3 regions of the Bacillus sp. C1 genome follow, and region 1 is predicted to be linked to each of the others. Evidence: riboswitches for the same ligand, from Rfam matches in the RefSeq annotation. Region 1 holds a riboswitch; each other region holds the start of a gene.

What was found. A riboswitch is a leader RNA that binds a small molecule or an ion and turns the genes downstream of it on or off. The one in region 1 is predicted to bind cyclic di-AMP.
Region 2: it holds a riboswitch for cyclic di-AMP, as region 1 does, so the genes downstream of both, ACX5JI_RS06700 (signal peptide protein) here and ACX5JI_RS21115 (amino acid permease) in region 1, are expected to answer to the same signal.
Region 3: it holds a riboswitch for cyclic di-AMP, as region 1 does, so the genes downstream of both, kimA (potassium transporter KimA) here and ACX5JI_RS21115 (amino acid permease) in region 1, are expected to answer to the same signal.

Annotation. Positions count from the first base shown of each region.
Region 1 is NZ_JBTMZT010000010.1:105,543-108,828, reverse strand. It holds gene ACX5JI_RS21125 (GNAT family N-acetyltransferase) at 1-235, opposite strand, end outside; gene ACX5JI_RS21120 (DegV family protein) at 499-1,359, shown strand; cyclic di-AMP (ydaO/yuaA leader) riboswitch at 1,641-1,784, shown strand; gene ACX5JI_RS21115 (amino acid permease) at 1,875-3,286, shown strand, end outside.
Region 2 is NZ_JBTMZT010000002.1:12,298-15,583, forward strand. It holds gene thiD (bifunctional hydroxymethylpyrimidine kinase/phosphomethylpyrimidine kinase) at 1-33, shown strand, start outside; cyclic di-AMP (ydaO/yuaA leader) riboswitch at 282-428, shown strand; gene ACX5JI_RS06690 (hypothetical protein) at 525-923, shown strand; gene ACX5JI_RS06695 (hypothetical protein) at 940-1,167, shown strand; cyclic di-AMP (ydaO/yuaA leader) riboswitch at 1,434-1,580, shown strand; gene ACX5JI_RS06700 (signal peptide protein) at 1,682-1,786, shown strand; gene kdpF (K(+)-transporting ATPase subunit F) at 1,783-1,863, shown strand; gene kdpA (potassium-transporting ATPase subunit KdpA) at 1,883-3,286, shown strand, end outside.
Region 3 is NZ_JBTMZT010000003.1:246,304-249,589, reverse strand. It holds gene panE (2-dehydropantoate 2-reductase) at 1-561, shown strand, start outside; gene ACX5JI_RS12215 (GNAT family N-acetyltransferase) at 869-1,354, shown strand; cyclic di-AMP (ydaO/yuaA leader) riboswitch at 1,670-1,815, shown strand; gene kimA (potassium transporter KimA) at 1,961-3,286, shown strand, end outside.

The DNA of each region.
Region 1 (3,286 bases):
AAGAAACGAGCTCTCCAGCTAATTTATACCCTCTATATTTAGGGAGTATGTAAATACCGCCCATTTCTATCGTACTCTCATCAATCTGAACGAGACGTCCAACTCCCGCATATTCTTCGTTGTGTGTCACAATTGCCACTTTATCTTTTTTTAAGTCACTGGATACAAATCCAACTATTTTATATTGATGATTAATCCATTCTAAATCCTCTGATGAAGCAAATTTGATTTCCATAAAAATACACTCCTTTGAAAATTCTGCTATTTATATTGTATAGGAAATACTATTATTTGTAACGAACTAGCAGTATGGTATTTAACTTGATATAGGTAGTTTACATGTCATTTTGACAATGAAGTTCATCTTTCAATATTCCGTGCATAGAATATAGAATAGTTTAATAATACTTTTTCTTTCTTCAATAGTGGTTTACGTATATAATTTAAAGGTAATTGTTCTTATTTTAGTATACTTATAATAGAATAGAGGTTTAAAAAATGAGTGTTAAAATTATTACCGATAGTGCGGCGGATTTACCAATAGAATTGCTGCAAGCTTACGATATAGATTTAATACCACTTCGTGTATATGATGAAGCTGAAACAGAATATTTAGATGGTGTTACATTAGAATCGGTTCAATTATTACAGAAAATGAGAGAAGGCGAAGTTTACAAAACATCACTGCCTTCATTAGAAACGTTCCAAGAGAAATTTACTACATATGCGAAGCTAGGGACACCTTGTATTTATTTAGCATTTTCATCTGAACTTTCAGGTACATATCAATCTTCGGTTGTTATTAAGGAAGAGGTAAAAGAAGAAAATCCAGATCTCGATTTAGAAATCATCGATACAAAATGTGCTTCACTTGGTCAAGGGATTGTCGTATTAGAAGCTGCCAAAATGGCTAAAAAGGGTGCATCGAAAGAAGAAATTTTGAACCGGATTGCTTTTCTAACAAAACGTATGGAACATATCTTTACGGTAGCTGATTTGCAGTATCTTGTAAGAGGCGGGCGGTTAAGTAAGGTAGCTGGATTTATTGGTGGCTTATTAAATATTAAACCAATTTTAAATGTAGAAGAAGGTAAGCTTGTACCACTTGAAAAGATAAGAGGTAAAAAGAAAGTTTTAAGCCGAATGCTTGACATTATGGAAGAGCGGGGGAATAATCTTACAGGTCAAACAATCGGAATCACACATGGTGACGATTTAGAAACTGCGAATGCATTACAAGCATTAATTACTGAAAGATTTGGCTGTGAAGTGTTTATTGTAAACACAATCGGATCAGCAATCGGAGCACATACAGGGCCAGGCGTTTTAACATTGTTCTTCTTAAATGAGGTAGAGTAAAGGGTTGATCATGATGATCAACCCTTTTTTATATAGATATAATATATTATGATCTTTTCATAAGTGAACTGCGTTTGATTTAAAACATATGATACATGTAAAGGAACTTAATTATAGCGATGATTTTTCAGTGAATACAGGAACCTCCAATCATTGTGTGGTATATGTGTCTGTTTATACGGGATGTTTTGTACTCTTCGAAAAATATAAATTGTAAAAATAATTAATTATCTTATTTACAAACAGCAGGGCATAGGAGTAATATATTGTACATAAATTCATATCACTATTCGCTGAGTCCATATGGAGCGGGGGAACCAACTTTTGTGCGATTGCACTTGGGGTGAATCCTTCTTACATGTAGGTAGGGCTACTCTCTAGGCCCGAATCCGACAGCTAACCTCGTAAGCGTTTTGAGAGGAGATACTATGGTGATTTTCAAAAACACTGGGTAAACTTCGGTGTCTTTTTTTATACCTTTTTACTGGAAAATAATTCAAAAAAGGATGAGGCATTTGAAAGGGACACCCATAAAAACTACAAATTCGCTTTTTTCTTTTTCTTCTCATTCCCAGCCTTCTGAGTTAAGAAGGGAACTTGGGATGAGACATTTAACAATGATTTCTATAGGGGGAAGCATCGGTACGGGATTATTTATTGCAAGCGGAAATACTATTCATACAGCAGGACCTGGCGGAGCAGTTTTAGCTTATTTGTTAATTGGCTGTATTGTGTATCTGTTGATGACCAGCTTAGGAGAAATGGCAGCGTATATGCCTACATCGGGTTCTTTTAGTACGTATGCTTCTAAATTTGTAGATCCGGCATTCGGTTTTGCGATTGGATGGAATTACTGGTTTAGTTGGACGATTACCATTGCAGTTGAAATTTCAGCAGGAGCCATTCTTATGAAATATTGGTTTCCATATAGCTCGTCTATTCTTTGGAGTGTGTTATTCATCCTATTTATGTTTGGAGTGAATATCCTTTCAGTGAAACATTATGGAGAAATGGAGTTTTGGCTTTCACTTATAAAAGTTATTACCATTATTGTGTTTATTACGTTAGGAATCGCAACGATATTTGGGGTTTTTAAAGGAGACTCTACTGGGTTTCATAATCTAACAATGGGAGACGCACCTTTTCATGGAGGTTTTCTTTCTATATTTAGTGTATTTATGATTGCAGGGTTTTCTTTTCAAGGTACAGAAATGGTCGGAATTGTAGCTGGAGAAAGTAAAGATCCTAAAAAGCACATTCCAAAAGCTGTGCGGCAAATCTTTTGGAGAATTCTCTTATTTTACATACTTACCATCTGTGTAATTGGAGTCATAGTTCCCTACACAGATCCGAATTTAGCCAACAATGACATTGGTAATATTACAATGAGTCCCTTTACACTAGTATTTGAGAAAGTTGGATTCGCGTTTGCAGCTTCTGTTATGAATGCAGTTATTTTAACATCCGTTCTATCAGCAGGTAATTCTGGAATGTATGTTGCAACCCGAATGTTATGGGTAATGGCAAAAGAAGGGAAAGCCCCAAAATGCTTTAAAAAAATGAATAAACAAGGTATTCCTATTTATGCATTACTTATGACAACGACTGTAGCAACCATAGCATTTACAGCTTCTTTATTTGGGGAAGGTCAAGCATTTATATGGCTTTTGAATGCTTCGGGACTTTGTGGATTTATTGTCTGGTTAGGAATTGCTGTAAGCCACTATCGTTTTCGGCGAGCTTATCTACATCAAGGGAAGGATCTTAACAAACTCCCATATCAAGCGAAATGGTATCCGATCGGTCCTATTTTAGCGTTTATAACATGTACCATTATTCTTTTAGGACAGAATTATTCCGCATTTACAGGATCACATGTGGATTGGTATGAAGTACTTGCTACTTATATTGGATTACCACTATTTTT
Region 2 (3,286 bases), on a different contig from region 1:
TTTGCATATAAACAACGAAAAATGAACGTATAAATATTTATTTTTCAGTTTGTTGGGAAACAGGGGCTATGGGTTCCTGTTTTTCTTGTCGTTTTTTGTTGGCTAGTCGATATCCTTTGTCGAATCGCTAATATATTGTGAGAAACGGTTGATATATTTGAAAAATCGCTGATAAAATTTCATTCACCACTTTATACGAATAAATTTCGTCAGATTACCATGTTTCTTTTTTATTGTTTACTTTTACCAAATGTAGGAGTAATATATCATCCAGAATTAACTTTTTGACAGCGCTGAGTCCAAGTTTATGGAGCGGAGGAACCAAATTGTGCATTGTCACTAGGGGTGAATCTTTCATTATGAAAGTAGGGCTACTCTCAAAGTCCGAATCCGACAGCTAACTTCGTAAGCGTATTGAGAGAGGATGGTGCACGGATGGATACATCGCTTCACCGGTCTGATTAGTATAAAAGAATAGTAAATTACTATATTGAAATTCTTTTATACTAAGGAGGATGAGATGCATGGATGAGAAAAACGAAGTAACACTCATTTGTGTAGGCGAAGAGGAAAAGGTAAATAGTTTGCGAAATTTAGTACCTTTTCAAAGTCATATGGTCATTTTTACAGTAAGTGAACGCGTAGCTGCTGAAGTACGAGCATATGGATTTGAAGCAACATATTGCTGTAATGAGGAGCAAGATTTATCTAGCATTTGTAGCGGAATAAAAAAAGTAATTTTACTAGGAGATGAACTGCCAACGGTGAGCTTTTTCACCGAACGTATTCGTTTTTCTTTTCAAGCACCTATTACGGTTGTCACAAGAAATAAAAATTATCCAGTAAAGCTCTATCAAACAATTGGAGCTAAATTTGTAGTATTTACAAATTGTGATAATATTTCCTTTTTATTTTTTGAATAGGGTGGAGGAAGCGGAGATGAAGGTGTTATTAGATCAGGATATAGCGAATCGTTGGGCCGTATCGAAGGAGCGCATGCAAGAATTAGCAAGAGATCCTATGTTTCCAAAGCCGTATATGATATTGCCATCAGAAGAGAAGTTATATTTAGAAACAGATATTATTACGTATGAAATGCTGCATGTGGAACTAACACAGGTCTACATTCGTGGGAGAAATTTGCGGTTGTTTTTACGAAATGAATAGATTTATCATGAAGAAGAGAATGAACCCAGGGTACGATATAAAACGTATTCAGGTTCATTCTCTTCTTTTTTGTTTCATATTAAAAGTTCATTTCAAGGAAAATGAAAGAAAAGCTAAGAAAATAGATGATACAAGATTAATATTAGTGAATGTAAGCGTTAAAATGGTGGAATATTTTATTATTTGAGGTAATTAAACCCTTTACAAGTCAAATATAGAGGAGTATATTTACATTCATAAATTGTTTCATAAAAATTTCCAAAAACAACCTGATATCGCTGAGTCCAATTTATTTGGAGCGGGGGAACCAATTTTGTGCATTGTCACTTGGGGTGAATCTTTCACTGTGAAAGTAGGGCTACTCTTTAGGCCCGAATCCGACAGCTAACCTCGTAAGCGTTTGGAGAGGAGGTTTACTTTTGTGTTGTTCATTTTTGAACACTGAGTAGATCCTCGGTGTTCTTTTTTTGATGCTTAAATGGTAAAATTTTACACTAGAATAAGGGGGATTATAATGCTTGATGTTGTGATGATCGGAATCTGTGTTGTATTGGTAGCATCTATGATAGGGCTTGCGAGCTGGTCAGATAAAGTGGTGAAAGAAGGGAAATCGAAATGATGATTGCCTTATCAATTATTGTTGCAGCGATTACGGTGTATTTAGTTTATGCGTTATTAAATCCAGAAAAGTTTTAATTAGGGGGAATCGTTTATTATGATTTGGGTTGCAGTTGTTATCACAATGCTATTATTCATTCTCGTTGCAAAGCCAACTGGAATTTATTTAGAAAAAGCGTTCCAAGGTAGTAGAAAACTAGATAAAGTGTTTGGACCCTTTGAAAATCTTATTTTTAAAATCACGGGGATTAAGCCGTACAATCAAACTTGGAAGCAGTATGCATTATCATTAGTTGCACTGAATGGTTTTATGATTGTTGTTGTATATTTCATTTTCAGATTGCAAGGGGTATTACCGTTAAACCCAGCACATATTGAGGGAATGGAGCCAACGCTTGCTTTTAATACAGCAATCAGCTTTATGGCAGATACGAACTTACAGCATTATAGCGGTGAAAATGGATTATCTTATTTATCACAGTTAATTGGAATTACATTTTTAATGTTTGCTGCACCGGCAACAACACTAGCACTTGTAATGGCTTTTATAAGAGGGTTAGCAGGTAAGGAACTAGGGAACTTTTTCGTTGATTTTACTCGAGCTTTAACAAGAGTTTTTCTTCCGATTGCATTTGTTGCAGCTCTGATTTTTGTTGCACTTGGTGTACCGCAAACTTTAGGCGAGGCGGTTACAGCACATACAATTGAAGGGGTAAAACAAAGTATTTTACGCGGTCCCGTAGCTTCATTTGTTGCAATTAAGGAACTTGGTAATAATGGTGGTGGATTCTTTGGTGCAAACTCCACACATCCATTTGAAAATCCAGGGCAAATCAGTAACATTTTGCAAATGATGCTTATGATGCTATTACCAACAGCCCTGCCGTTTACGTATGGACGAATGGTAGGGAATAAAAAACAAGGACGTATCCTTTTCGTTTCATTATTCATGGTATTTTTAGTTGGTTTTACAACGATTGTTTCATCTGAATTAAATGGGAATCCAGCATTAAATCAAATGGGTATGGAAAACGTACAAGGTAGTACAGAAGGAAAAGAAGTACGATTTGGAACAGTCTTTTCTTCCCTGTATGCGACAGTGACAACAGCAGCTGAAACAGGCGCGGTTGATACAATGCATGACACGTTAACGCCGCTTGGCGGGGCAGTGCCACTTGTAAATATGATGTTAAATACAGTGTTTGGTGGGGTTGGAGCCGGCTTTGTCAATATTATTATGTATGCAATTATAGCAGTCTTTATATCTGGATTAATGGTTGGACGGACACCAGAGTTTCTGGGTAAAAAAATTGAAGGGAAAGAAATGAAGTTAATCGCGGTAACAATATTATTCCATCCATTGCTCATTTTAGGGTTTTCAGCATTGGCCCTTTCAACGCCTTTAGGAACAGATGCAATTTCTCATTCAGGTTTTCATGGTTTAACCCAAGTTGTATATGAGTATACCTCTTCTGCTGCTAATAACGGATCAGGATTTGAA
Region 3 (3,286 bases), on a different contig from region 1:
GTTATTGGAGGTTTGTGTTTTATTGAAACAACATTAAACGACGAGGGAGATGTTGTTCAAACTAGCGCTGCTGACCAACTTGTATTTGGGGAAATTAAAAATCTACATACAGAACGCATACATAGGGTTGTCGATACCTTAAAGGGTACAAAAGCAAGTTTTGTTTTGAGTAATCATATTGTGCAAGATATGTGGCATAAATATTTATTTATTACTGTTATGTCAGGCGTGACTACGCTAATGCGTGCACCAATAGGACCGATCCGTGAAAGTGACGGGGGCCGGGACTTGATTCGAAATTTATTTGAAGAAGTAGCGCAGATTATGAAAGTATCTGGAGCCCCAATTCAGGATCATATTGTTGACGAACATATGAAGACGATTGATAAGATTTCATATGATATGAAATCTTCCATGCAGCGGGATATGGAAAAAGGTTCATCTATCGAAGGGGAGTACTTACAAGGATATTTGTTGAAATTAGCAAAACAATTGCATATAGATGCGCCATTGTTAAAAATTATTTATCAAAATTTAAAAGTTTACGAAGAGATGCTGTAAGAGAACGTTCAAACGGCCTCTATTATCCTGCTATTTGCTGATAGTAAGACTCTAACCTCAAAATTCACCGGAAGAAAAGAAGTTATGTGTGTGGGACAACTGCCTACAAAAGTCCGATTAGTGTAGGGTAATAATTAGTGAGGGATGAAGACCACCCTATGGATTGAATTTTTACATTATAATTCTGACATGTATGAACAATTAAATTGAAAGGCGATATTATAAAAATAGTATCGGCTTTTTCTGATTAACTTAAAATAATAATGATAATTTCTATTTGATAAAGTGGAAAGCTTGGAGGAATAAAATGCAGCGACTAAACTTTAAGAAATTTGAAGTGACAGATTTTAAGGATTACTTCCAATTAGTATCTAATGAACAAGTTATGGTACAAATTACAGAACGAGCGATTCCGTTGAAAGAGGCCAAAGTTAACTATCAAAAGTTATTAGAATGTAATGGAAAATATAAGTTGTATGGTTCATATAAAGTTTATGATAGTGTAACGAATGAATTTATTGGTCTTGGGCATTTAACTTTAAATGAAAAAGAAAGAGAAGAAGCTGAAATTGGCTATATGATATTGCCTATTTATTGGGGGAAAGGATATGGTACCACAATTGCAAAACAATTAATTGAACTAGCTAAGCAAACAAAATTGAACGTACTGAAAGCAATTATTGATCCGGAAAATATCCCTTCTAGAAAAATTTTAATAAAACAAGGATTTACATCAGAGAAAATTTGTGAGATTGATGGATTACCTGGAGAAATATTAAGTAGGTCTATATAAGGAAACGTCCTTTTGTTCGGAAATAAATTATGCATTACCTTTATTTGTGCGTACATCATTTTATTCCTTTGTGAGTTAGCGTATAGTTGAGTAGGCTCTTCAATTATTTCATCTAAGAATTTATCAGACAAAAAACGATTTTATGTAAATCTATTATCCTTTTTATTCAAACTTGATATGACGTATTATGTTCGTTCATGAAGTAATACCCTACATAATCATCGCGATTTTTCTATTTCTAAAAATTTAAGCTATTGTTTTAAAAAAATTATTTACTTTTTTAAAATAAAGGAGTATTATAATCCACAGTTTCAAATTTCTAAATCGCTGAAACCGCATGGTACGGGGGACCCGTTTTGATGGATTAGTGCATAATCCAAGGGGTGAATCCTTGAAAAAGGTAGGGCTACTCATAGGCCCGAATCCGACAGCTAACCTCGTAAGCGTTATATTGAGAAGGAAGGTGGAGCTTGTGCGACAAAAAAATTGATGTCTACAAGTCTATTTGTTATAGCTTGTAGACATTTTTTGTTTTCTGAGAAGGTAGTTTATTAGCTTTAACTAGCAGAGAATTGTTCGTACAAAATTATTGGAGAGTGGACAACAGTGGTTTCATCTATAAAGAGATTTTTAATTGGAAGACCGTTAAAATCAACCGAATTAGGGGAACAAAAGCTTAATAAAACAAAAGCGTTAGCAATTTTATCCTCTGACGCATTATCGTCGGTTGCCTATGGTCCAGAGCAAATTTTGATCGCTTTAGCAGGCCTTGGTGCAATAGCGTTTTGGTATTCTATTCCAATTGCGATGGGAGTATTAGTGTTATTAACAGCGCTTATATTATCTTATCGACAAATTATTTTTGCCTATCCTCATGGAGGAGGAGCATATGTTGTATCTAAAGAAAACTTAGGGGTGAATCCAGGATTAATAGCTGGAGGATCCTTATTAGTAGACTATATTTTAACTGTAGCAGTTAGTGTATCGGCAGGTACAGATGCGATTACATCTGCCTTTCCTAGCTTACATGAGCATAATGTGATTATCGCGATTATATTTGTAATATTTATTACAATTTTGAACTTAAGAGGTGTCACGGAGTCCGCTTCTGTTTTAGCTTATCCCGTTTATTTATTTGTTTTAGCACTATTTATATTAATCGGTGTAGGTATATATAACATTGTAACAGGTGAAGTTTCACCTCAGTTGCATACACCAATTGGTACGCCAGTAGCAGGGATTAGTTTATTTTTACTTTTAAGAGCATTTGCATCAGGTAGCTCTGCTTTAACAGGTGTTGAAGCGATTTCTAATGCAATTCCAAATTTTAAAGATCCAGCTCCTAATAATGCTGCTAAAACGTTACTTGCGATGGGATCTTTACTTGCAGTACTATTTTCAGGGATTGTATATTTAGCGTATTATTATGGAATTACTCCAAGTAAAGAGGTAACGGTTGTTTCACAAATTGCTGAACAAACATTTGGACGGAACTTCATGTATTTCTTTATTCAAGGAACAACAGCGTTAATATTAATCCTAGCTGCTAACACTGGTTATTCTGCTTTTCCTTTATTAGCAGTTAATCTTGCGAAAGATAAGTTTATACCCAGAATGTTTACAGTTAGGGGAGACAGATTAGGGTATTCAAATGGAATTATCATACTTGGAGTTGCTTCAATTCTTTTAATTATTGCTTTCCAAGGACAAACCGAACATCTTATCCCGCTTTATGCAGTAGGTGTGTTTATTCCATTTACGCTGTCCCAGTCTGGAATGGTAGTGAAATGGATTCGTGAAAAGCCAAAAGGATGGATTTTAAAATTAACGATTAACTTAACGGGTGCAATTATTAGTTTTATCGTTATGAGTATGTTCTTTTTAACCAAGTTTTCACAAGTTTGGACAGTCTTAATTTTCTTACCTGCCATC